Regions from separate parts of the Allobosea sp. P1_A7 genome, predicted to be linked through region 3. Evidence: predicted binding sites of a transcription regulator. Region 3 holds the regulator's gene; each other region holds the start of a gene.

Region 1 (8,150 bases), on a different contig from region 3:
AAGGAGCGGTGATCGACGGTTGCGACGGGCACACCGGCAGCCGCAGCCCGGGCCAGGCCACCGGCCTCGGGCACGTTCGAGAGCACAAGAGCGATCTCGGCCGGATAGTCGCCGGCCTGCGCCGCCTCGATCAGCGCGGCCATGTTGGAACCGCGCCCCGAGATCAGGATCGCGGTGCGACGACGCGCCGGCTGAATCACAGGCTGAGCGTCCCGCGATAGCTCACCGGCTCTTCGCCGGCCGCGACCGGGACGATCTCGCCAAGCCGCACCGGCGCTTCGCCGGCGTCCCTCAGGGCGGCCTCGACCTCGCCGGCCTTGCCGGCTTCAGCGGTGACGATCATGCCGATACCGCAATTGAAGGTGCGAAGCATCTCGCGCTCGGCAACACCGCCGACCTTGGCAAGCCAGCCGAAGACTGGCGGAACCGGAATGGCCGCAAGATCGAGCGCAACGCCGAGCCCTTCGGGCAGCACGCGCGGAATATTGTCGGGGAAGCCGCCACCCGTGATGTGGGCAAGGGCCTTGATGCCCGCCGTCGCCTTCAGCGCAGCCAGCAAGGGCTTTACATAGATGCGTGTCGGCACGAGCAGCGCTTCGGCGAGGCTGGTCTCAGGTGCGAAGGGGGCGGGAGCCTCCCAGCTCAGTCCCGACAGAGCGACAATGCGCCGGACCAGCGAGTAGCCGTTGGAATGGACGCCGGAGGAGGGCAGGCCGAAGACCACGTCGCCGGGCACGAGATCCGCACGCGGCAGCAGTGCCCCGCGCTCGGCGGCGCCGACCGCGAAGCCCGCGAGGTCATAATCCTTCTCGGCATACATGCCGGGCATCTCGGCAGTTTCGCCGCCGATCAGCGCGCAGCCGGCTTGCCGGCAGCCATCGGCGATGCCGCGCACGATCTCGACGCCGACCTGCGGATCGAGCTTGCCGGTAGCGTAATAGTCGAGGAACAGCAGCGGCTCGGCGCCCTGCACGATCAGGTCGTTGACGCACATCGCGACGAGGTCGATGCCGATCGTCGAATGCCGCCCGCTTTCGATCGCGATCTTGACCTTCGTGCCGACGCCGTCATTGGCGGCGACCAGGATCGGGTCATTGAAGCCCGCAGCCTTCAGATCGAAGAGGCCGCCGAAGCCTCCGATCTCCGCATCGGCACCGGGGCGGCGCGTGGCACGCACCAGCGGCTTGATGGCATCGACCATCGCGTTGCCGGCATCGATGTCGACGCCCGCCTGCGCATAGGTCAGTCCGTTCGCTCCTGGCTTGCTCATGGTCCTCGGCTTTCATTCCGTTCGCGCGAGCGATAGGCAAGCCAGCCGCGCCTTGCAAGCCGCTATGACGGATTCGGCCTTGCCGGTGCACCGTTTCGGGCTCTAGCGTCGCACAGGACAGCGCTGCGAATCCGGAAGAGCATGACCCTTCCCAACCTCATCACCATCGGCCGGCTGTTTCTGGTGCCGCTCGTCGTGGTGATGATCACCAATGGACGCTGGGAGACGGCCTTCATCCTCTTCGTGGCGGCCGGCGTCTCGGACGCGGTCGATGGATTCATCGCCAAGCGCTTCGGCATGACCAGCGAGCTCGGCGCCTATCTCGACCCCGTCGCGGACAAGGCGTTGATCGTCTCGATCTACATCACGCTTGCGCTGGTCGGGGCTATCCCGGTCTGGCTGGTCGTCCTGGTGGTCTCGCGCGACCTGATGATCGTCTCCGCCGTGATCCTGTCCTGGGTGATGGAAAAACCCGTCGAGATCGCTCCTTTCGTGGTCAGCAAGCTCAACACGGCAGCACAGCTCATTTTCGCCGCGCTGATGCTCGGGAGCAAAGCCTTCGGGGTCGATCCCGGGCCGGCGATCGATGTCGGCCAACTCCTGGTCGCCGTATTGACGCTGGGATCAATGGCGGCCTATCTCGCGTTCTGGCTGCGCCATATGGCGGCCTGACCTGCGGCGAGCGGGCGCCATTGCGTCCGTTTCAGTGCTGCGGCTTGGAACTTGCTCCGTGTTCACCCATCTTCGTGGACGCGGTCGATGATCTCGCATCGCGGAATCCGCCGGGGACTGCCTGTTCATGTCGTTGCAACGCCAAATCGGTTTCTGGCTGATCTCGCTCGCAGTCTTCGTGCTGTGCCTGGTCTTGCTGCGCGACGTGCTGCTGCCATTCATCGCGGCGCTGGCGCTGGCCTATCTGCTCGACCCCCTTGCGGATCGGCTCGAGCGGCTCGGAATGAGCCGTCTGGCCGCGACGATTGTCATCCTGATCGTCTTCCTTCTGATCTTCGTGCTGTCGCTCGTGCTGCTGATGCCCTTGCTCGGCCAGCAGCTCGCCGGCTTCGTCGCGCGGATGCCCGAGGTCGCTGCCAAGCTGCAAACGCTGATCCTGGAGCGGGGGGCGCCGCTCCTCGAGAAGCTGGGTGGTGGCAAGCTTGCCCAGGATGCCCAGAATTCACTCGGAAATCTCGTCGGCGAAGCAACCAAATGGGTCGGCAGTGTCCTGCAATCGCTCTGGTCCGGGGGGACCGCGATCATCGGCGTGTTCTCGCTGCTGGTTCTGACCCCCGTCATCGCCTTCTATCTGCTGGTCGACTGGGACCGCATGTGCGCGACCGTCGACAGCTGGTTGCCGCTCGACCATCGCGACACCATCCGCGGCCTGCTGAGCGAGATGGATAAGGCGATCGCCGGCTTCCTGCGCGGCCAGGCGCTGCTCTGCATCCTGCTCGGGACCTTCTATGCCGTCGGATTGAGCATCGTCGGCGTCAACTTCGGCGCGCTCATCGGCATCATCAGCGGCTTCCTCTCCTTCATCCCCTATGTCGGCTCGCTGACGGGCCTCGTGCTGTCGGTCGGCGTCGCGATCGTGCAGTTCTGGCCGGAGTGGACCTGGCCGTTGGTGACGCTCGGCGTCTTTGCCGCCGGTCAGTTCATCGAAGGCAACATCCTGCAGCCGAAGCTCGTCGGCGACTCGATCGGCGTGCATCCGGTCTGGCTGATGTTCGCGCTGCTTGCCTTCGGCTCTCTCTTCGGCTTCGTCGGGCTCCTGCTTGCGGTTCCCTTGGCGGCAGTCATCGGGGTCTTGAGCCGTTTCGCGCTTCGGCAGTATCTGGCGAGCAACATCTATCATGGCGGCGATGTTTCGAAGTCCGCCGAAGTCCGCAAGCGTCTCGGAGCCGATGTCTGACCATACAAGCCGCCCGCGTCAGCTCGCCTTCGACCTGCCCGTCGACAGCCGCCACGGCGTCGAGGATTTCCTGATCGGCCCGTCCAACGAAGCCGCCTATGGGATGATCGAGGCCTGGCCGCACTGGCCCGAGGCCTGGCTGCGCCTGGTTGGCCCGGAAGGGGCGGGAAAGACCCATCTCGCGGCGATCTGGGCCAAGGCGGCCCATGCCTGGGTCGTGCCCGTCTCCGAGGTGACCGAGGAGAACGTGCCGCACCTGATCTCCGGAGGGGCGCTCGTCGTCGAGGATTGCGACAGAGGGCCTCGCGACGAAGCCGCCCTGTTCCACCTCTTGAACGCGATCAAGGCGAAGCGGGGCTCGCTGCTGCTGACCGCACGCGCAGCTCCCGATCAATGGGGCGTACGTATTCCCGACCTGTTGTCGCGCCTGCGGCTGGCGCCCCATGCGACGATCGCGCCGCCGGACGATGCGCTGCTGCGGGCGCTGCTGGTCAAGCTCTTCATCGACCGGCAGCTCATCGTCGATGCCGGCATCATCGAAGCGCTGACGCTGCGGATGGAGCGCTCGTTTGCCGCGGCGCGTGCACTGGTCGACGCGCTCGACAGGCTTTCGCTGGAACGCGGGCGGCGCGTCACGCGCGCCCTGGCCGGCGAGGTCCTGGCGGACCTCTTTCCGGATGATGCGAACTGAACAGGCGGCGCAGCCAGGCAGGTTGGAAGGAGAGCGGTATGGCCGACGGACGTGAGATCCGGCTGTTTTCCTACGGCACATTGCGCCAGAGGAACGTCCAGCTCGCCACATTCGGCCGAGAGCTCGAAGGCCGTGACGACGCCCTTGTCGGCTTCGCCCGCACAATGGTCGAGATCCCCGATCCGGAGGTGATCGCCACCAGCCGCGAGACGCATCATCCGATCGTGACCCGGTCCGGCAATCCTGCCGACGAAGTGGCCGGAACCGTCTTCAACATCACAGCCGCGGAGCTCGCCGCGGCCGATTCCTACGAGGTCTCGGATTAGCGCCGGATTGCGGTGTGGCTCAGATCCGGGACCGAGGCGTTCGTCTATGTCCGGGCTGCGGACGCGTCCTGAATCGAACGTTCAGGCCGCGCCTTCCGAAGCCGACTTGGCCGACGGCCCAACGAGGCGTGCATGCATGGCCTCGATCAGAAGTTCATGCGCACGGGCTGCGATCGCGTCGAGCGAGGGCGTCCGCACGAACATCGCGGCCGCCTTCTCGCTGAGCTCCTCGCGGCTCGGCAGGACCGGCAGATGCCATTGCGCAACGGCGTCCTGGGCCTGCTGCTGCATTTCGGCCAGCCGGTCACCCGCACGTTGCTGCAGTTCGGCGAGCGCTTCGCGCAAATCGGCGAGCGTCATCGTCGGCAGATGCAGCTCCGACAGGGCAGGGCTCGCCGCATAGGCTTCCCGGAAGGCGCTGACGACGCGGTCCAGCGGCACCGAAGCCGCAAGCCGCTCGGCAGAGCGTTCGATGACGCGCGGCGGCAGGGCCTGCGAACGATCGACGACGGCCTGCGGCGGCGCCTTCAGGTCCCAGACCGCGCCGATCTTCGAGAGACCGAGGATCACGTAATAGGTCGGGTCCCACTGCCACCAGCGGAAGCCCTGACGCACGCTGTACTGATAGGCGTGGTGGTTGTTGTGCCAGCCTTCGCCCATGGTGATGATCGCCAGCCACCAGTTGTTGCGGCTCTCGTCGCCGGTCACATAGTCCTTGTCGCCATGCACATGCGCGAGCGAGTTGATGCAGAATGTCGCGTGATAGACCGCAACCGTCGACCAGAAGAAGCCAACGATCAGGCCGGCCCAGCCGCCGATCGCGAAGCAGAGGCCGGCAAGCAGGATCGCGGGCGCCAGCTCGAAACGGTGCAAAAGGCGCAATTCGGGGAACTTCGTCAGGTCCTGAATCGTTGAATCGTCGAAGGTGCTGTGATCGCGGCTGAAGATCCAGCCGACATGCGAATAGGCGAAGGATGTCATGACCGGCGAATGCACGTCATGCTCGGTATCGGCATAGCGATGATGGTGACGGTGCTTGGAGGCCCACCAGAGCACGCTCTTCTGCGCCGTCGATTGGGCCAGCAGCGCGAGCAGGAACTGCCCGAAGCGGCTGGTCTTGTAGGAGCGATGTGAGAAATAGCGGTGATAGCCACCGGTGACCGCGAACATCCGCAACCAGTACAGCCCGATCGCGAGCCAGACCGAGGTCCAGGTCACACCGCTCCAGAGCGCCCCGAAACAGGCGAGATGCGCCAGCACGAAGGGAACGGCGGATGGGTAGACGATGTCGCCATCATCATGAGGGGCAGTGCTGTCGCTCAAGAATGCTCTCTGTGGGGTTCGCGCGGATTCGCCGCTTCGGTGCGGCACGGGCCGCATGTCCAGCGGCACCAAACAGGACGAGCCGGCGCCGCGCAAGTAGGCCACTCGCCGCAGCATGGCAAGGAAACCACGTGGGGGAAGGCAATTGGTTCGAGGCAACGCAGGAATAGCACTCGCCCGTCATCGAAGCGTCACGCTAGGATGGCTTCAAGTTTGACAGGCGGGCGATCTCGGCCCGGCTTGCGTTCGAGACGAGGGCGAAACTCATGAATATCGAACCGACAAACGTGAAGGCCGCGGACATCGCGCCTCAGGTCGGTCCCATCGGTCTGCGCCATTCGCCGGCCCGCTTCGTCAATCGCGAGCTGTCCTGGCTGCAGTTCAACCGTCGGGTGATGGAGGAGGCGTCGAACCGCAACCATCCTCTGCTGGAGCAGCTCCGCTTCCTCTCGATCTCTGCCAATAATCTCGACGAGTTCTTCATGGTCCGCGTCTCGGGCCTGCGCGAGCAGCTCAAGGCGGGTGTCGTCACGCCCAGCCAGGATGGATTGACCCCGGCCGAGCAGCTGATCGAAATCGCCAAGGCGACGGCCGATCTTACCGCCGACCAGCAGGCGCGCTGGGTCGAACTCAAGCGCGAGCTGGACGATAATCGGATCGTGCTGCTGGGGCCGAAGGACATCGGTGCGCAGCACCGCACCTGGCTCGAGGACCACTTCCTCCATCTCGTCTTCCCCGTGCTGACGCCATTGGCGATCGACCCGGCGCATCCCTTTCCCTTCATCCCCAACCTTGGCTTCACGCTGGCGCTGGCGCTGGAGCGGATCAGCGATGGCCGGCAGCTCGACGCGCTGATCCGGGTTCCCGGGAAGATCGACCGCTTCATCGAGCTGCCCGATCTGGCACGCGACGGCGTGCACCGCTTCATCACGCTGGAAGACACCGTCTCGCTCTTCATCGGCAAGCTATTCCCTGGCTACGACGTCAAGGGAACCGGCTCGTTTCGCGTCATTCGCGACTCCGACCTCGATATCGAGGAGGAGGCCGAGGATCTGGTCCGCGTCTTCGAGACGATGCTGAAGCAGCGCCGCCGTGGCGTCGTCATCCGTCTCGAGGTCAGCGACGGCATGCCGCCGCATCTGCACCGGCTGATCGTGCGCGAACTGAAGGTCGATCCCGACGAGATCGTCCAGGTCGATGGTATGATCGGGCTGAACGAGCTCTCGCAGCTGGTCGGCGTCGACCGGCCGGACCTCAAGTTCAAGCCGTACAACGCCCGCTTCCCCGAGCGCATTCGCGAGCATGGCGGCGATTGCTTCGCCGCGATCCGCCAGAAGGACCTGCTCGTCCACCACCCCTATGAAAGCTTCGACGTCGTCGTGCAGTTCCTGCAGCAGGCGGCGCATGACCCCAACGTCGTCGCCATCAAGCAGACGCTCTACCGCACCTCATCGAACTCGCCGATCGTCAGGGCGCTGGCCGAGGCTGCCGAGGCGGGCAAGTCGGTGACGGCCCTGGTCGAGCTCAAGGCGCGCTTCGACGAGGAGGCGAATATTCGCTGGGCCAAGGATCTGGAGCGCGCGGGCGTGCAGGTCGTCTATGGCTTCATCGAGCTGAAGACCCACGCCAAGCTCTCGATGGTGGTGCGGCGCGAGGCCGGCCAACTCGTCAGCTACTGCCATATCGCGACCGGCAATTATCACCCGATCACGGCGCGCATCTACACCGACGTCTCCTTCTTCACCGCCGATCCGGTGATGGGGCAGGACGTCGCGCGCGTCTTCAACTTCATCACCGGCTATGCGGAGCCGGCCGAGCTGGAGCAGATGTCCGTCTCACCGGTGGGGCTGAAACAGCGCCTGCTGTCCGACATCGCCGAGGAGATTGCCCATGTGAAGGCAGGCCGCAAGGGTGCGATCTGGGGCAAGTGCAACTCGCTGGTCGACCCCGAGATCATCGACGCGCTCTATGATGCGAGCCAGGCCGGTGTGGAGATCGACTTCGTCGTGCGCGGCATCTGCTGCCTGAGACCCGGAATTCCGGGGCTGTCGGAGAACATCCGGGTCAAGTCGATTGTCGGACGCTTCCTCGAGCACACCCGGATCTATGCCTTCGGCGCCGGCTTCGGCCTGCCCTCGGCCAAGGCCAAGCTCTATATTTCCTCGGCCGATCTGATGCCGCGGAATCTCGATCGGCGCGTCGAGGCGTTAACCCCGATCCAGAATCCGACGGTGCACCAGCAATTGCTGGAGCAGATCATGCTGGCGAATTTCCTCGACAACGAGCAAAGCTGGACCATCTTGCCCGATGGTGGCTCAAGACGCATTGTCCCGCCGCCGAGCGACGAGTCGTTCAACGCCCACAAATATTTCATGACCAATCCGAGTTTGTCCGGACGTGGAAAATCGCTCTCCAATTCAAGCCCCCGCAGCCTTGCGCGCCGGACCGGCAGAAAGGCTTGACCCGGCGTTGATCCCGGGGCGGCTGAGCCTCGGCGAGACGCTCGCCATCGTCGATATCGGCTCGAACTCCGTGCGTCTCGTCGTCTACGAGATGCTGTCGCGTTCGCCGGCGCAGGTCTTCAACGAGAAGGAGATGGCCGGCCTCGGCCGTCAGGTCGCGACAACCGGG
Region 2 (6,285 bases), on a different contig from region 3:
GGCAACGCAAAGGTCTGCTGAAGCCAGGGCATGACGAGGTTGTCGACGATCATGCGATCGAAATCCCGTCCTCCGCACATCTGGATGCCGCCCTGGCCGAGAAGGCTCACGCGGCCGCCAATGCTCTGGGCGATGGCGATGTCCAGGGTTCCCCCGCCAAGGTCGTAGATCAGGAAGATCCCATCGCCCTGGCGACTGCGCATGACGCTCATCACCGCCGCAACGGGCTCCTGCATCAGGGCCACCTTGCCGAGCCCCGCCGCGCGCGCAGCCTCGATCGTGGCGTCCTTCTGCATCTGGTTGAACGCCGCCGGCACGGTGATCACGGTGGCCACGGTCTCGTCGTTGCGGATCTGCTCCGGCAGATAGCCAAACAGCGTGCGAAGGATCTCGGAAGAGCATTCCTCGGGTGTCATGGTAATGCCCACGGAGGGCAAGCGGATTGGCGTCGAGGTACCTATGTGCCGCTTGAACAGCATGGCAGTGCTGTCCGGATTTCGCGGTGCGTTCTCGTAGGCCCGCTGCCCGATATAGCGGTTGCCGCGCCGGTCGATCGCGATCGCCGACGGCGTCACGTCGTTCTGCTCGGGGCTCTTGTAGAGCTGGACGGTCTCCCCGTCATAGGAGCAGATTGCGCTGTTGGTGGTGCCCAGATCAATGCCGACGTAGTGGCTCATCTTCCAACCTTCTTGAGCATGACCGTGCCCATGCGCAGCAGGCCGGCAGAATTCATCACGATCGGATCGATCGTTTCCGCGACGACCAAGGTGTCGTCTGGTCCAAAATCGGCAATATTGAGGGGCGTGGCGGCGGTCCCGGTGTCGAATTGCTGGCCTTCGAGGTTCACCAGGCGCATTCCCGATGCTCCCAGGCAGCTTTCGACCTTTCCGAGGAAATATCGATGCTGGTTCGTGAACCGTGTTGCTTCCAGTGGGTCCAGCTTGGACAACGCTCGCCCGAAGAGCTTCTGGAAACGCCAACTTTCAAGTGCGAGCTCAAGAAGCGCGTCCTCGGCCCTGTTGGCCGCCTGATCGGGATCCATCGACATTTCCGTAGGGTAAGACGGCTCTTGGCATGACCGGCGCAGCCGGAAATAGCCACACGCTAGAATTGTATGAGATTCGTATTCGACTGCAATGGCTTGCTCACGCTCTTCCCCTTCGCAAACCGATGAGGCGCACTTGCTCGGCGCATGGGCCGCATGGCGAGATTGGCCTTCCCCGAGCACGGACAGAGTCGGAAGGCTGAATACCTGCAAGCGGCTGCATTTCAGCAGCGTCAGGCCTCGCCCTGATCCGTGCGCCCCGTGCGAGAACGCCAGCACCGGCAAAAATGACGGTGACTCGTGCGAGGAACTTGCCTCTAGCAGTCAGACGGCGTCGTGGCGCGGAGCATCACATCGGACTCGATGATGATCCGTTGCTGCGCGTTGRGGCCGGCGAACCCGGTCGAGTTGGAGGCGATGCGACTCGCCCAGGAGCCAGCTCTGACGATCGAGCATCTCCAGATTGGCGGGGCACAGACGAGCTGCACGCTGCCGCTCGACATGCCCCTGCCTTCGGCCGCGCTCGTCGCCCTGGTGCGGCGCGATGGCGAGGTGCCTCAGGCGCCGACAGGGCTGAAGGCGCCGTTTCGGCGGCCTCAACGGCCGCAGCAACACGGTGCTGTTCTGGGAGRCGGCGGCGCATGGCGGCGCGCAGCTCTTCGACGTGCTCTGGAGCGCGACGGAAAACGGGCCGTGGCAGGTCATCAACCCGGTCGGGTTGCTGTCGAGCGTTTACCTGCATGCGACCCAATCAGAGGGGCATTATCGCGTCGGGGCGCGGGACCTGTTCGGCCGGACCAGCCAGGAGTCGACGACGATCAAGGCCTGAGCCGATCCCTCACCTGGGAAGGAAGAGCTTCGATCCCTGCGGCGTGCCAAACCGGCCGTTGCGCCGGAACGCCGACTGACGCCGACCGCGCCACGACGCGCGGTCGGCGTCAGCAGCGCCAGGATCGCGTGCGCGATGTGGTCGAGGCAGCGAGGCAAAGGGGCGCCAAGGCGGTTCCCTTGCACCTGGATGTCGGGCGCAGCGACAGCTTCGCGGCGTTCCGGGATGAGGCAACGGCAATGCTGCAGCGCGAATGGAACGCAGGCTCCTTCGACTACCTCGTCAACAATGCGGGCTTCGGACAGATGGCCCTGTTCGAGGACACCAGCGAGGAGCTCTTCGACTCCTTCATGCGGGTGCTGTTCAAGGGACCCTATTTTCTGACCCAGGCTCTGCTTCCAGTGCTTGCTGACGGCGGTGCCATCGTCAATGTGACGAGCAATTCGACCCTGCAGAGCGGCATGGAGCCGGGCTATTCCGCCTATGCATCGATGAAGGGCGGCCTGACCGTACTCACCCGCTACATGGCCAAGGAGTTCGGCCGCCGCGGCATCCGCGTGAACGCCGTTGCGCCGGGCGCCACCAGGACCCGGATCGGCGACGATGCGTTCGATCGCTATCCGGAGATCATTCAGTCCATCGTCGAGAAGACGGGGTTGGGGCGTCTCGGAGAGGCCAGCGATGTGGGCGCCGTGATCGCAGCCGTGCTCTCGGACGAATTCCGCTGGGTAACCGGACAGTCCATCGAAGCATCCGGCGGCGCCAGGTTGTCCTTCGCCTGCTAGGCGAAACCGCAGCGCCTCCTGAGGTCGAGCCACGATCGGCCCCTGGCAATCTCACACGGGCCGGCCATCGGGGCACGCGCTGGCGGCTCGGGACGCGCCCTCGCGTCGCTCATGCCCGGGACGCGGGCGTCGAGGTCGCCCGTCTTCGGAATGGTGCAACCGCGCATCGGTCGGGCAGGCCGTCCCTGGATGCCCTGTTGATGTTGGGGCAGGCGTGGTCGGATGGTATTCAACAACATGCAGGGCTGTCGCCATCCTGTCATGTGCGGCTGCAACTAGCTCACCCCATCCAAGGGATCACGGATTATCGGAGGTTGGGGATGCAACTGAGAACGCTTTGGCATGCGGTAGCAATTGGCAGCGCCTTCGCTGCGGCCCCTGTCGCCGCGCAGACGATCTATCCCATCAACCGTGCCGAAATCCTCGAGGGCTCGCGCTTCGACTTCAAGGTCGAGTTCCCGAACGCGCCGACCTCGGCCGATGTCGCGGTRACGATCAACGGCAAGCCGGCCGCCGAAATCTTCGGCAAGGCCACGACCTTCATGCAGAACGAGGAAGGCCAGAAGCATTCGGCGCTGTGGCTGCGTGGCGCGACGCTTCCGGCGGGCAATTATACCGTCGAGGCGAAGCAGGGAACCAACAAGGCGACGGTCAAATGGGAGGTCTTCGCCACCACCCAGCCGCGCCGCGCCAAGAACGTCATCCTCTTCATCGGTGACGGCATGTCGGTCGCCAACCGCACCGCGGCCCGCATTCTCTCCAAGGGCTGGGACGAAGGTCGCTACAATGGCGAGCTCGCCATGGACGACATGTCCAACATGGCGCTGATCTCGACCTCGGGCACGGACTCGATCGTGACCGACAGCGCCAATGCCGCCCATGCCTACACCACCGGCCATAAATCCTGCGTCAACGCACTCGGCGTCTACTGCGCCAAGAACGCCCTGACGCTCGACCATCCCAAGGTCGAGACCATCGCCGAGGTGATCAAGCGTCGCGGCAAGATGGCGATCGGCGTCGTCACCAACTCGGAAATCGAGGACGCGACCCCGGCTTCGATGGTGGCCCACACCCGCCGCCGCTCGGATTTCAACGACATCGTCAAGATGTTCCGTTCAAGGAGGCGGGCTACACGCTCGCGACCACCAAGACGGAAATGAACGCGGCTGTCGCGGCCGGCTCGAAAAAGCTGCTCGGCCTCTACAACACCGGTAACATCGACGGCGCGTTCGATCTGCGGCTGACCAAGAAGGGCACGGTTTCGAAGTTCCCCGACCAGCCGGACGTGGTAGAGCAAACCAAGGCTGCGCTCGACATGCTCAAGGGCAACGAGGACGGTTTCTTCCTGATGGTCGAGTCGGCCCGCATCGACAAGTACAGCCATTCGCTCGACTGGGAGCGTTCGGTGTTCGATACGATCATGCTCGACAACGCGGTGGCGGTGGCGAAGGACTTCGCCGGCGACCGCAACGACACCCTGATCATCGTGGTGCCCGATCACGCCCATCCGATCTCGATCATCGGCACCTATGACGACGACCGTCCGGGCCAGCTCCTGCGCGACAAGCTCGGCGTCTACGCCGACTCCGTGCCGCCGAACTACGGCCCGCTCGACGTGGACGGCTACCCCACCAAGGTCGACACCTCGCGCCGCCTCGCAGTGGTCTATGGCAGCTATCCCGACACCTGCGACACCGGCCGCCCGGACATGACCGGCGAACGCGTGCCGGCGGTCAAGGGCCCGGATGGCAAGACCAATATCGCGAACGAGAAGGACRGCACCGGCCCGCTGGCCGCGCGCCGGACAGGCAACCTGCCCTTCGACGCCAATAGCGGCGTCCACTCCGCCGACGACGTGATCCTGACTGCGATGGGCCCGGGCGCCGAGAAGTTCCGCGGCCATAAGCCCAACACCTATGTCTTCCGCGTCATGGCGGAAGCACTGGCGCTGGGCGGCAAGTAAGTAAGGCGGCAAGTAGGCCGGCCATCCGCCGACAGGGACGAGCGATGCAACGGCAACGCCATGAGATGCTGACCACCCGCCGCGTGACCCTCACGGGTCTCGCGGTGGCCCTGCTTTGCAGGGATGTCCGAGCGGCGGAGCCGGCCACGATCGCCTTCGACGGCCTCTACAGATCCTTCGGCGTGCTCGGCTTCCAGTTTTCGGACCGCGTCACGGCCCTGCGCGGACAAGAGGTACGCCTGACCGGCTACATGGCGCCTCCGCTGAAGCCGGAAAGCCACTTCTTCGTGCTCACGCGCGAGCCGCTGGCGATCTGCCCGTTCTGCCAATCGGATGCCGACTGGCCAGTCGACATCGTCGTCGTCTTCATGAAGGAGATCACGCCAATGGTCAGCGCCGGTCGCAAGGTCGTCGTGTCGGGTCGGCTGGAGATAGGCTCGGCCACGGATCAGGAAACCGGCTTCGTCAGCCAGATCAGACTCGTCGATGCCCGCTTCACACTCGCCTGAGCGATCCGCCGCTCGGACATTGCGGCTTTCAAARGTGACACTCGACCATCGCGGCGGCGACGGGCGCCCTTTCCGCGTGCTGGACGTTCCCGAACTCACAGTGCCTTCCGGCGCTCATATCGGTTTGCGCGGCCCCTCAGGCTCCGGCAAGACCTCGCTTCTGCACCTGATTGCCGGGCTGATCGTGCCGAGCACAGGCAGGGTCTCATGGGGCGAGACGGAGATCTCCTCCCTGTCGCCCGGCAATCGCGACCGCTGGCGTCTCTCGACGCTCGGCTCCGTCTTCCAGGATTTCCACCTGATCCCGGAACTCGACATCCTTGGCAACATCACGCTGCCCACGACCTTCTCATCCTGGAGGGTTGGCCCGGCCGAGCGGGAGCATGCCAAGACCGTCGCCGCGCGCATGGGTCTCACTGATCTGCGCCGCCGGACAGGAGTACTTTCACGTGGCGAGCAGCAGCGGGTTGCGATTGCCCGCGCGGTCTGCCGGCAGCCTGCCATGATCCTCGCCGACGAACCCACGGCCAGTCTGGATGCGGCCCATGCCGATGAGGTGGGCGCCTTGCTGGTCGATGCGGCCGTTGAGGCCGGCGCCACCTTGATTTGCGCCACGCATGATGCCGCGCTCCTGGCGCGGATGAAGCATCGGCTCGACATCAAGGCCGCGTCTCCGATTGCGAAGCAGGCCGCATGAACCCCTTCGCAATGATCCTCGCCGATCTTCGCGCCCTGCGTTGGACGGCGGCCGCGATTGTCGTCCTGATAGCGCTGGCGGTTGCAGTCGGCGTGGCGATCGGCGCGCAGGAGCGGGCGCTGCGGCAGAGTTCGGCCGCCGCGGCGGATGACTTCGCCCTCCTCATCGGTGCGCCCGGCAGCCAGACCCAGTTGCTGATGTCGACGGTCTATCTGCAGCTCGACGCGATCCCGCTGATGGAGGGAAGCGTCCTGCAGTCGCTGGCCCGGGACGAGCGTGTCGCCGCCTTCGCGCCGATCGCCTTCGGCGACGTCACACGTGGCTATCCGATCATCGGCACGACCGCGGCCTTTGCCACGCGCTGGGGCCGCGTCACACCGAGCGAGGGGCGCCTCTTCGCCAGGGAACGCGAAGCCTTGATCGGCGCCGATGTCGACTATCGGCTCGGCGAGAGCAT
Region 3 (8,505 bases):
GGTGTAGTGCGAATTGCCGTAGACTTTCACGAATTCGAGGTCGGCCGTCTTTTGACCGGTGAGCGGATCGAATTCCGAGATGCTTTCGACCTCGTCGCCGAACAGGCCGATGCGCCAGGCGCGGTCCTCATAGTGGGCCGGGAACAGCTCGATGACATCGCCACGCACGCGAAAGGTGCCGCGGGCGAAATCGCCAAGCGTGCGCTTGTATTGCAGGGCGACGAGATCGGCGATGAGCTGACGCTGCTCGATGCGCTCGCCGAGTTTGATGGCGAAGGTCATCGCCGTATAGGTCTCGACCGAGCCGATGCCGTAGATGCAGGAGACGCTGGCGACGATGATGACGTCGTCGCGCTCCAGCAGCGAGCGCGTGGCCGAGTGGCGCATGCGGTCGATCTGCTCGTTGATCGAGGATTCCTTCTCGATAAACGTGTCCGAACGCGGGACGTAGGCCTCCGGCTGATAGTAGTCGTAGTAGGAGACGAAGTACTCCACCGCGTTGTCGGGGAAGAAACTCTTGAATTCACCGTAGAGCTGTGCGGCCAGCGTCTTGTTCGGGGCGAGGATCAGAGCCGGGCGCTGCGTCTCCTCGATCACCTTGGCCATCGTGAAGGTCTTGCCGGAGCCGGTAACGCCGAGCAGGACCTGGTCGCGCTCCTGCCGTGCGACGCCGTCGACGAGATCGGCGATCGCGGTCGGCTGGTCACCAGCCGGCTCGAAATCCGACTGCATGCGGAAGGCGATGCCGCCCTCGGACTTGTCCGGGCGGGCCGGGCGATGCGGCGTCCAGGGCTTGCCGGGATCGATGAAGGGGCTGCCGGACTCGAGCAGGTGCTGCAGCGAATGCGCGGTGACGGAGGCAGCGGTCTCGCCCTCGGCCTCGCCGAAGGCAGAGGCCGCGTCGCCTTTCTTCGGCTTTTTCTTCAGCTTGGTGTCGCCGGGGCGCGGCTCGCCATAACCGGCCTGCGGCTGGTCGCTGAAACCGGAGGCGCCGCCCGGGACCGCCCTGCCGCGGTTGATCGCGGGATTGAGCAGATCGGCGAGATAGCCCTCGAGCGGCTTCAACTCGGGCTTGGTGGCCTTGGAGTTCGGCGTGCGCGCGGAGGCGGGCTTTTTTGCAGGCTTAGCCTTGGCGGTCGTGTCGGAGCTTTTCGGCATGGCGGCAATATGGGGCGAAACCGGGCGGAGCGCGAGGGGTACGCCGTCGCAGCAGGCGGATAACTGACAGCAGGTGACAGGAGTACACCGTGGCAGGAGAAGCCGGATTGAAGCGGTCCCGGGGGTGGGCGCGATGCAAGTCCGGCTTTCATCGCGCGCCGGCGCATATCGAGACGGAGCGAGGCTTATCCGCGGGACTTGGTCTTGCCGCAGCCGCCGGACGTGTTGAGGGTCACGGCTGCGCGAATGAGAGCCTTCAATGCCCCTTCGTCAATCGTCTCACCCTCGTGGATGTCGATGGCCCGCCTGGTGTTGCCATCCAGACTGGAATTGAAGAGGCCCGATGGGTCGTCGAGTGAGGCCCCCTTGGCAAAGGTCATTTTGACGACGCTCTTGTAGGTCTCCCCAGTGCAGATCAATCCGTCGTGGGACCACACCGGAACCCCTCGCCATTTCCACTCCTCTACCACCTCAGGATCGGCTTGCCTGATCCATACGCGGAGCTGGGAGAGCATCTTGCCTCGCCAGTCGCCCAGCTCGGTGATCCGCTCGTCGATCATCCGAGACGGGGAGTTTTCGTTCTGGGACTCGCTCTGGCTCATGATCTTCCCTTCTCTCCGGAACTCTCGCTTCTGGGATCGGGCCAACCGTCTGCTCGAGATCGCAGCGCAACCTCTCGAAGAGGCTGGGCCGGCCGGTAAACGTCTTGGAGAGCACGGTGTGTCTGCACGGATCACAACGCATAACTCTCTGGCTATTGATCTGCATTCATAATCATTGGGCTATACGTCAGTCAATCGAAGCCTGCGCGCGCAACGATCGCCGTCGGGTCTCGCAACTCAGGATCAAGGTGGCCGCGACGGACGGCCCGACGCAAGCGCGGCGCTCTTCCGGCATCGGCTGCCCCCTTGGGAACGGGACTGCGCTCGTGATCGGGGGCCAGGGGCAGCGCGCGATGGCTCTGCTCTTGATGGTGCGGCCGGACACGGGGGTGTAGACTGTTCGGGTCTTGTCTTCGGCAGTGCCTGATCCCCATCTCCAAGTGGTCGCCGCTTCAGATTCCAGCATCGGGTTGGCGCTGCATCGCAAGCAGTCGTGAGGACGTAACACTGAAAGCTGTGGTCCGGTTCGCCGGATGTGCCGAGATCAATAGGAGGAGGCCAGAATGACTCGCGCCTTCGTCAAGGAAGCCGAGGAAAGAGGGACCCTGGACGAGCTGCCGGACCGGCCAGTCTCGCCTCACCCGAACCTCGTGACGCCTGAAGGGCTCGCACAGATCGAGGCCCAGCTGGCGCGCTGGCATGACGAACACGCGGCGGCGCTGGCCGGAGGCGACCGCACAGAGATCGCTCAGACGCGGCGCGAGTTCCGCTACTGGGCGGCGCGGCGCGCCAGCGCCAAGCTGGCCCCTGCGCAGGAAAGGCACGACATCGTCCGCTTCGGCTCGACAGTGACGATCCGCCGGGCCGATGGGCGCGAGCAGAACTGGCGGCTGGTCGGCGAGGACGAGGCCGATCCGGCACACGGAACGCTGCCCTATGTCGCGCCGTTGGCGAGCGCGCTGATGGGCAAGGGCATTGGCGAGAGCGTCAGCATCGGCACTGAGGCGGTCGAGATCATCGCGATCGCCTGAGGCGATCGTTCAGCTATCCGCGAGCCAGGCCTGAATCCCTGCTGCAGCTGCGACTCCGGTCGCGAAACAGGCCTGCAGCAGATAGCCGCCGGTCGGCGCCTCCCAATCCAGCATCTCGCCTGCGACAAAGGTACCGGGCAAGCGTTTCAGCATGAAGCCTTCCTCGATCTCGGCGGCGGCGACGCCACCGGCGGTGGAGATCGCCCGCTCGATCGGCCTGAGACCGGTCAGCACCAGAGGCGCGGCCTTGATCAGTGCGGCCAGCCTCTCCGCGTCTTCGGGGAGCGGCCCCTTCGCCGCTTCGCGCAGCAGCGCAATCGCGGATGGAGCAAGACCTGCAGCCTTGCGCAGATGATTGCTCAGCGTCACGCCCTTGCGACGATGCGCGAGGCGCTGGACCAGCAGCGCCGCCTCGTGATCGGGCCGCAGATCGATGGTGATGACCGCCCTGCCCTCGCGCAGGATCGTCTCGCGAATCGGGGCAGAGAGTGCATAGACCGCGCCGCCTTCCAGACCCGTTGCATCGATCATCGCCTCGCCGGGCACGGATTGGCCGCCGAAGCTCAGGACGATGCGCTTCAACGGTACTCCGGCAAAACGCTCTCGCATGGTCTGGGACCAATCGACCGTGAAACCGCCATTGGCCGGGCGCAGCGGCGCAATCGCAACGCCGCGCGCCGCCAGCAAGGGTGCCCAGCCACCATCCGAACCCAGCCGTGGCCAGCTCGCACCGCCGAGCGCGAGCAGCGTCGCGTCGGGCCGCGCCTCGACATCGGCGCCATCGCGGCTCCGGAACGTCAGAGCTCCCGCTTCGCTCCAGCCGGTCCAGCGATGACCAGGCGCGAAGCTGACACCGAGGCCCTCGAGCCGGCGCAGCCATGCCCGCAGCAAGGGCGAGGCCTTCATGGCGCGCGGGAAGACGCGGCCGCTGCTGCCGACGAACGTGTCCTGCCCGAGCGCATCGGCCCAGTCACGCAGGGATTGTGGCGGGAAGGCGCGAATGGCCGGCTCCAGCCAGGCTTGCGCATCGCGATAGCGGGCCAGGAAGCCGTCGAGCGGTTCGGAATGGGTGAGGTTCAATCCGCCTCGCCCGGCCAGCAGGAATTTGCGGGCCGGCGAGGGCATGCGATCGTAGATCGTGACCGCGTGGCCGGCCACCGCGAGGCGCTCGGCCGCGATCAGCCCGGAGGGCCCTGCTCCAATGATGGCGATGTGATGTGTGGGCATCGGTCCGGCTTGCCGTCAGCGCGCCCTGCGGTCAAGGGTAATCCCGCCCCGAAGGCCATCGACAGGGACAAACCATGCCGACCATCGCCGCTTATTTCGGCGCAGCCATTCTCGAAATCGCCGGCTGTTTCGCGTTCTGAGGCTGGCTCCGGCTCGGCAAGCCCATCTGGTGGCTCGTACCCGGACTGTTTTCGCTCGCCCTGTTCGCCTGGCTGCTGACGCTGGCGGAGAGCGAAGCCGCCGGACGGGCCTATGCCGCCTATGGCGGCGTCTACATCGTCAGTTCGCTCGTCTGGCTCTGGGCCGTGGAAGGCTTTCGCCCCGACCGCTGGGACATTGCCGGCGGGCTGATCTGCCTCGCCGGCGCGGCGATCATCATCGCAGGGCCGCGCTAGGGTATCGGCCCGAAAGGTGGATTGCGGTTTTCGGGAAGGCCGATGCAACCATAGACGGTTAGATCGTCGGGCGGATTCGATATCCGGCCCGATGATCCAAGTCCCCGATAATCCAAGTCTCAGCTCCGCGCAAAGGTCTCGTCGAAGGCGTAGCCGGCACCGCGAACGGTCCGCAGCGGATCCTTGGCGTTGTCAGGGGTGATCGCCTTGCGCAGCCGGCCGACATGGACGTCGACGGTGCGCTCGTCGATATAGACGTCGCGGCCCCAGACCGCGTCGAGCAGCTGGGCCCGGGAATAGACCCGCCCCGGCGCCTGCATCAGGAACTCGAGCAGGCGGAACTCGGTCGGGCCGAGATGCAGCTCGCTCCCTGAGCGGCGGACACGGCGGGTGGTGCGGTCGAGCTCGAGATCGCCGGCGGCCAGCAGGCCGGCGACATGACCCGGCTTGGCGCGGCGCAGCAGCGCTTGAATGCGGGCGATCAGCTCGGGCAGCGAGAACGGCTTGACGACATAGTCGTCGGCCCCGGTGGCAAGGCCGCGCACACGCTCGGTCTCTTCGCCGCGGGCGGTGAGCATGATGATCGGCACCCGCTCGGTATCGCGACGGGTCCGCAGCCGCCGGCAGAGCTCGATGCCGGAAAGGCCGGGCAGCATCCAGTCGAGCAGCACGAGGTCCGGCGTATGATCGCGCAGATGCAGCTCGGCATCGTCGCCACGCGCGACGCTGTCAACCTCGAAGCCTTCGGCTTCGAGGTTGTAGCGCAGCAACAGGGTCAGCGGCTCTTCGTCCTCAACGATCAGGATGCGTGCAGGCATGTCTCACTCGGTCCCAAAGGTGTCGGGCGCCGGTCACTCACCGGTGGCGGCGTCCAGAAGGATGTTGGTCGTGTCGAGCTTCGGGCGGGCTGCGTCCAAGGCTTCGCCCGTGACGAGATAGTGGATCGTCTCGGCGATGTTGGTGGTGTGGTCGCCGATGCGCTCGACATTCTTGGCGCAGAACAGGAGATGCGTGCAGAAGGTGATGTTGCGCGGGTCTTCCATCATATAGGTGAGCAGCTCGCGGAAGAGCGAGGTATAGAGCGCGTCGATCTCATCGTCGCGGCGCCAGACCTCCATGGCCTTCTGCTCGTTGCTGACGGCGTAAGCGTCGAGCACGTCCTTGAGCTGGGCCTGAACCAGGCGGCTCATATGCTCGAGGCCGACGACCGCGCGCGACGGCGGCTGGAACTGGCCGGAGATGGCGACCGCGCGCTTGGCGATATTCTTGGCGAGATCGCCGACACGCTCGATATCGGCGGCGATGCGGATGGCGGAGATCAGCTCGCGCAGGTCGTTGGCGAGCGGCTGGCGCCGGGCGATGGTGAGCACCGCCTTCTCCTCTACCTCGCGCTGCAGATTGTCGAGGCGCTGGTCGGCGCTGATGACCTTCTGTGCCAGCCCGGTGTCGCGGCGCACCAGGGCGACTGTCGAATCGCCGAGCATGCGCTCCGACATGCCCCCCATCTCGGCCAGGCTGCGGCGGATCCCCTCGAGATCGGCATCATATGAGCGGACGATGTGATCAGTCATCGCGGCGTATCCTTTGTCGGCAAAGCAGTTGGAAGGCTGGGCGCCGGTTCAGCCGAAGCMGCCGGTGACGTAGTCCTGCGTCTGCTTCTTGTGCGGGTTCATGAAGATGGTGTTGGTGGCGTCGAATTCGATCACCTCACCGAGATACATGAAGGCGGTGTACTGCGAGATACGCGCCGCCTGCTGCATGTTGTGGGTGACGATGACGATGGTGAAGTCGGTCTTGAGCTGCTCGAGCAGGTCCTCGATCTTGCCGGTCGAGATCGGATCGAGCGCCGAGGTCGGCTCGTCGAACAGGATGACTTCCGGCTTCTGGGCAATGGTCCGCGCAATGCAGAGGCGCTGCTGCTGGCCGCCGGACAGGCCCATGCCGGAGGTCTTCAGCTTGTCCTTGACCTCGTCCCAGAGCGCGGAACGGCGCAGCGCACCCTCGACGCGGTCATCGAGCTCGGATTTCGGCGGCTTCTCGTAGAGGCGGATGCCGAATGCGACATTGTCGTAGATCGACATCGGGAAGGGCGTCGGCTTCTGGAACACCATGCCGACGCGCGAGCGCAGCTCGTTCACATCGATATCGTTGCTGATGACGTTGCGGCCGTCGAGCAGGATCTCGCCGGTGGCGCGCTGCTCGGGATAAAGCGAGTAGATCCGGTTGAAAATGCGCAGCAGGGTCGACTTGCCGCAGCCCGACGGTCCGATCAGGGCCGTGACATGGCGGTCCCGGAAGTCGAGATTGATGTTCTTCAGCGCCTTGTGCTCGCCGTAGTAGAAATCGAGGTTCTTGACCGCGATCCGGACGGGGGCCTCGGCATCAAGCGCTTGCGGGCTCAGTTCCAGCGTCGAAAGCATCGACTTGTTCCTTCAGATCGAACGCGACGAGGGTTTAAGGCCGTTCATTTGCCGCCCCGCACGATACGGCGGGCGATAAGCGAGAGGCACAGGATCGAGACGGTGATGATCAGCGAACCGGCCCAGGCGAGCTGCTGCCAGTTCTCATAGGGGGCGGAGGCGAACTGGTAGATCGTCACCGGCAGGTTGGAGACGCCGCCGACGAGGCTGGGCGAGAACCAGAAATTGTTGTTCAGCGCAGTGAAGATCAGCGGCGCCGTCTCGCCGGCGATGCGCGCCAGGGCCAGCAGGATACCGGTGACCATGCCGGATTTCGCCGCCCGCCAGGTCACGCTGGTGATGACGACCGAAGGCGGGGCGCCGAGCGCAGCACCGGCTTCACGCAACGAGCTCGGCACGAGGCGCAGCATGTCCTCGGTGGTGCGTACGATCACCGGGATCGCGATGATGCCCAGCGCCACGCCGCCGGCCCAGCCGGAATAGCCGCGGAATGGCTCGACCAGGATGACGTAGACGAAGAGGCCGATCAGGATCGACGGCGCGGAGAGCAGGATGTCGTTGATGAAACGGATCAAGTCCGCGAGCTTGGAGCCCTTGCCGTATTCGGCAAGGTAGGTGCCGGCGAGCACGCCCACCGGCGTCGCCACGGCGATGCCGAGGAAGGTCAGCACGATCGAGCCGACAATGGCGTTGGCAAGGCCGCCCCCCTCGCTGCCGGGACCGGGCGTGACCTGGGTGAAGGTCGCGACGGAGAGCCCGCCGATCCCCTTCACGAGCAGCATGCCGAGAATCCAGAACAGCACGAAGATGGCGAGAAGGGTGAAGCTGGTGGCGATGATCTTCATCGCCCGATCCGCGGTGCGACGCGCGGGGCGGACGCGGCCCCAGACCTGATGAGGCGTCGTTGCGGGCGGGGTGACGGCGCTGTTCATGGCCAGGCTCCGCTCAGAAGGACTTGACGCGCGCGACAAGGATACGCGCGATCACGAGGACGGGCGTGGCGCCGATGCCATAGGCGCTCTCACGCAGCACGGACGGGATCTGCTCCAGCATGTCGCGGGTGATCGAGGCGATGAAGGGGATGATCATGAAGGCGAGGATGATGCCGGCCGTCAGGATGCCGAGCCCCGAGGGCGAGCGCGAATACAGCACGGTGCCGACCAGCGGAATGCCTTCGACGATGTTCGAGACCGGGATCTGCACATAGGCCGCGAAGAGCGGCACGAAAACGAAGAGACCCCACATGCCGTAAATGATCGAGGGCACGGCGGCGAGCAGCTCGATCGTCGTTGAGACCGGGCGCTTGAACCAGGGCGGCGCGAGCTGGGTGAGGTAGACGGCGATGCCGAGCGAGAGCGGCACGCCAAGGACCAGCGCGATCAGCGCGGTCGACAAGGTGCCGACGATGGCAGGCCAGGCGCCATACTGCTCGTTCTGGGTGTCCCAGACGCTGGATGTGATGAAACCAAGGCCGAATTCGCGGAAGGCGGGCCAGCCGCCGATGATCATCGAGGCGATGATGCCCGCGAGCAGCACCAGCACGAAGAGCGCGGCGGCCCGGCTGGCATTGCGGAAGACAATGTCGAAGGTGCCCTTTGGAGTGCGGCGAATGGCGGGCGCGCCGGGCGCGGCCATCTGGTCTGTCACGGCAGCCATCCGTGGTTACTCCGGT

Evidence for each region. Region 3 encodes PhoB, which activates phosphate uptake and scavenging genes when phosphate is short. Its sites were predicted from a motif close to TGTCATNNANCTGTCAT; they were not measured.
Region 1: a site for PhoB is predicted at 5,698-5,714, ahead of AC1D34_RS04980 (RNA degradosome polyphosphate kinase). Genes of this name have one in related genera too.
Region 2: a site for PhoB is predicted at 2,906-2,922, ahead of AC1D34_RS17325 (alkaline phosphatase). Genes of this name have one in related genera too.

Annotation. Positions count from the first base shown of each region.
Region 1 covers NZ_JBFTZN010000018.1:57,355-65,504, reverse strand. The annotation lists gene purN (phosphoribosylglycinamide formyltransferase) at 1-143, opposite strand, end outside; gene purM (phosphoribosylformylglycinamidine cyclo-ligase) at 197-1,270, opposite strand; gene AC1D34_RS05005 (CDP-alcohol phosphatidyltransferase family protein) at 1,412-1,942, shown strand; gene AC1D34_RS05000 (AI-2E family transporter) at 2,070-3,179, shown strand; gene AC1D34_RS04995 (P-loop NTPase family protein) at 3,172-3,870, shown strand; gene AC1D34_RS04990 (gamma-glutamylcyclotransferase family protein) at 3,909-4,196, shown strand; gene AC1D34_RS04985 (acyl-CoA desaturase) at 4,278-5,519, opposite strand; gene AC1D34_RS04980 (RNA degradosome polyphosphate kinase) at 5,786-7,981, shown strand; gene ppx (exopolyphosphatase) at 7,989-8,150, shown strand, end outside.
Region 2 covers NZ_JBFTZN010000090.1:31,347-37,631, reverse strand. The annotation lists gene AC1D34_RS17345 (Hsp70 family protein) at 1-677, opposite strand, end outside; gene AC1D34_RS17340 (hypothetical protein) at 674-1,042, opposite strand; gene AC1D34_RS17335 (hypothetical protein) at 1,662-1,874, shown strand; gene AC1D34_RS17330 (SDR family NAD(P)-dependent oxidoreductase) at 1,796-2,659, shown strand; gene AC1D34_RS17325 (alkaline phosphatase) at 2,980-3,819, shown strand; gene AC1D34_RS17320 (alkaline phosphatase) at 3,816-4,622, shown strand; gene AC1D34_RS17315 (hypothetical protein) at 4,667-5,131, shown strand; gene AC1D34_RS17310 (ABC transporter ATP-binding protein) at 5,166-5,828, shown strand; gene AC1D34_RS17305 (FtsX-like permease family protein) at 5,825-6,285, shown strand, end outside.
Region 3 covers NZ_JBFTZN010000026.1:18,931-27,435, reverse strand. The annotation lists gene uvrB (excinuclease ABC subunit UvrB) at 1-1,158, opposite strand, end outside; gene AC1D34_RS06815 (DUF1801 domain-containing protein) at 1,344-1,760, opposite strand; gene greA (transcription elongation factor GreA) at 2,324-2,791, shown strand; gene AC1D34_RS06805 (TIGR03862 family flavoprotein) at 2,801-4,018, opposite strand; partial or broken gene AC1D34_RS06800 (YnfA family protein) at 4,093-4,413, shown strand; gene phoB (phosphate regulon transcriptional regulator PhoB) at 4,533-5,231, opposite strand; gene phoU (phosphate signaling complex protein PhoU) at 5,265-5,984, opposite strand; gene pstB (phosphate ABC transporter ATP-binding protein PstB) at 6,033-6,833, opposite strand; gene pstA (phosphate ABC transporter permease PstA) at 6,878-7,765, opposite strand; partial or broken gene AC1D34_RS06775 (ABC transporter permease subunit) at 7,800-8,489, opposite strand.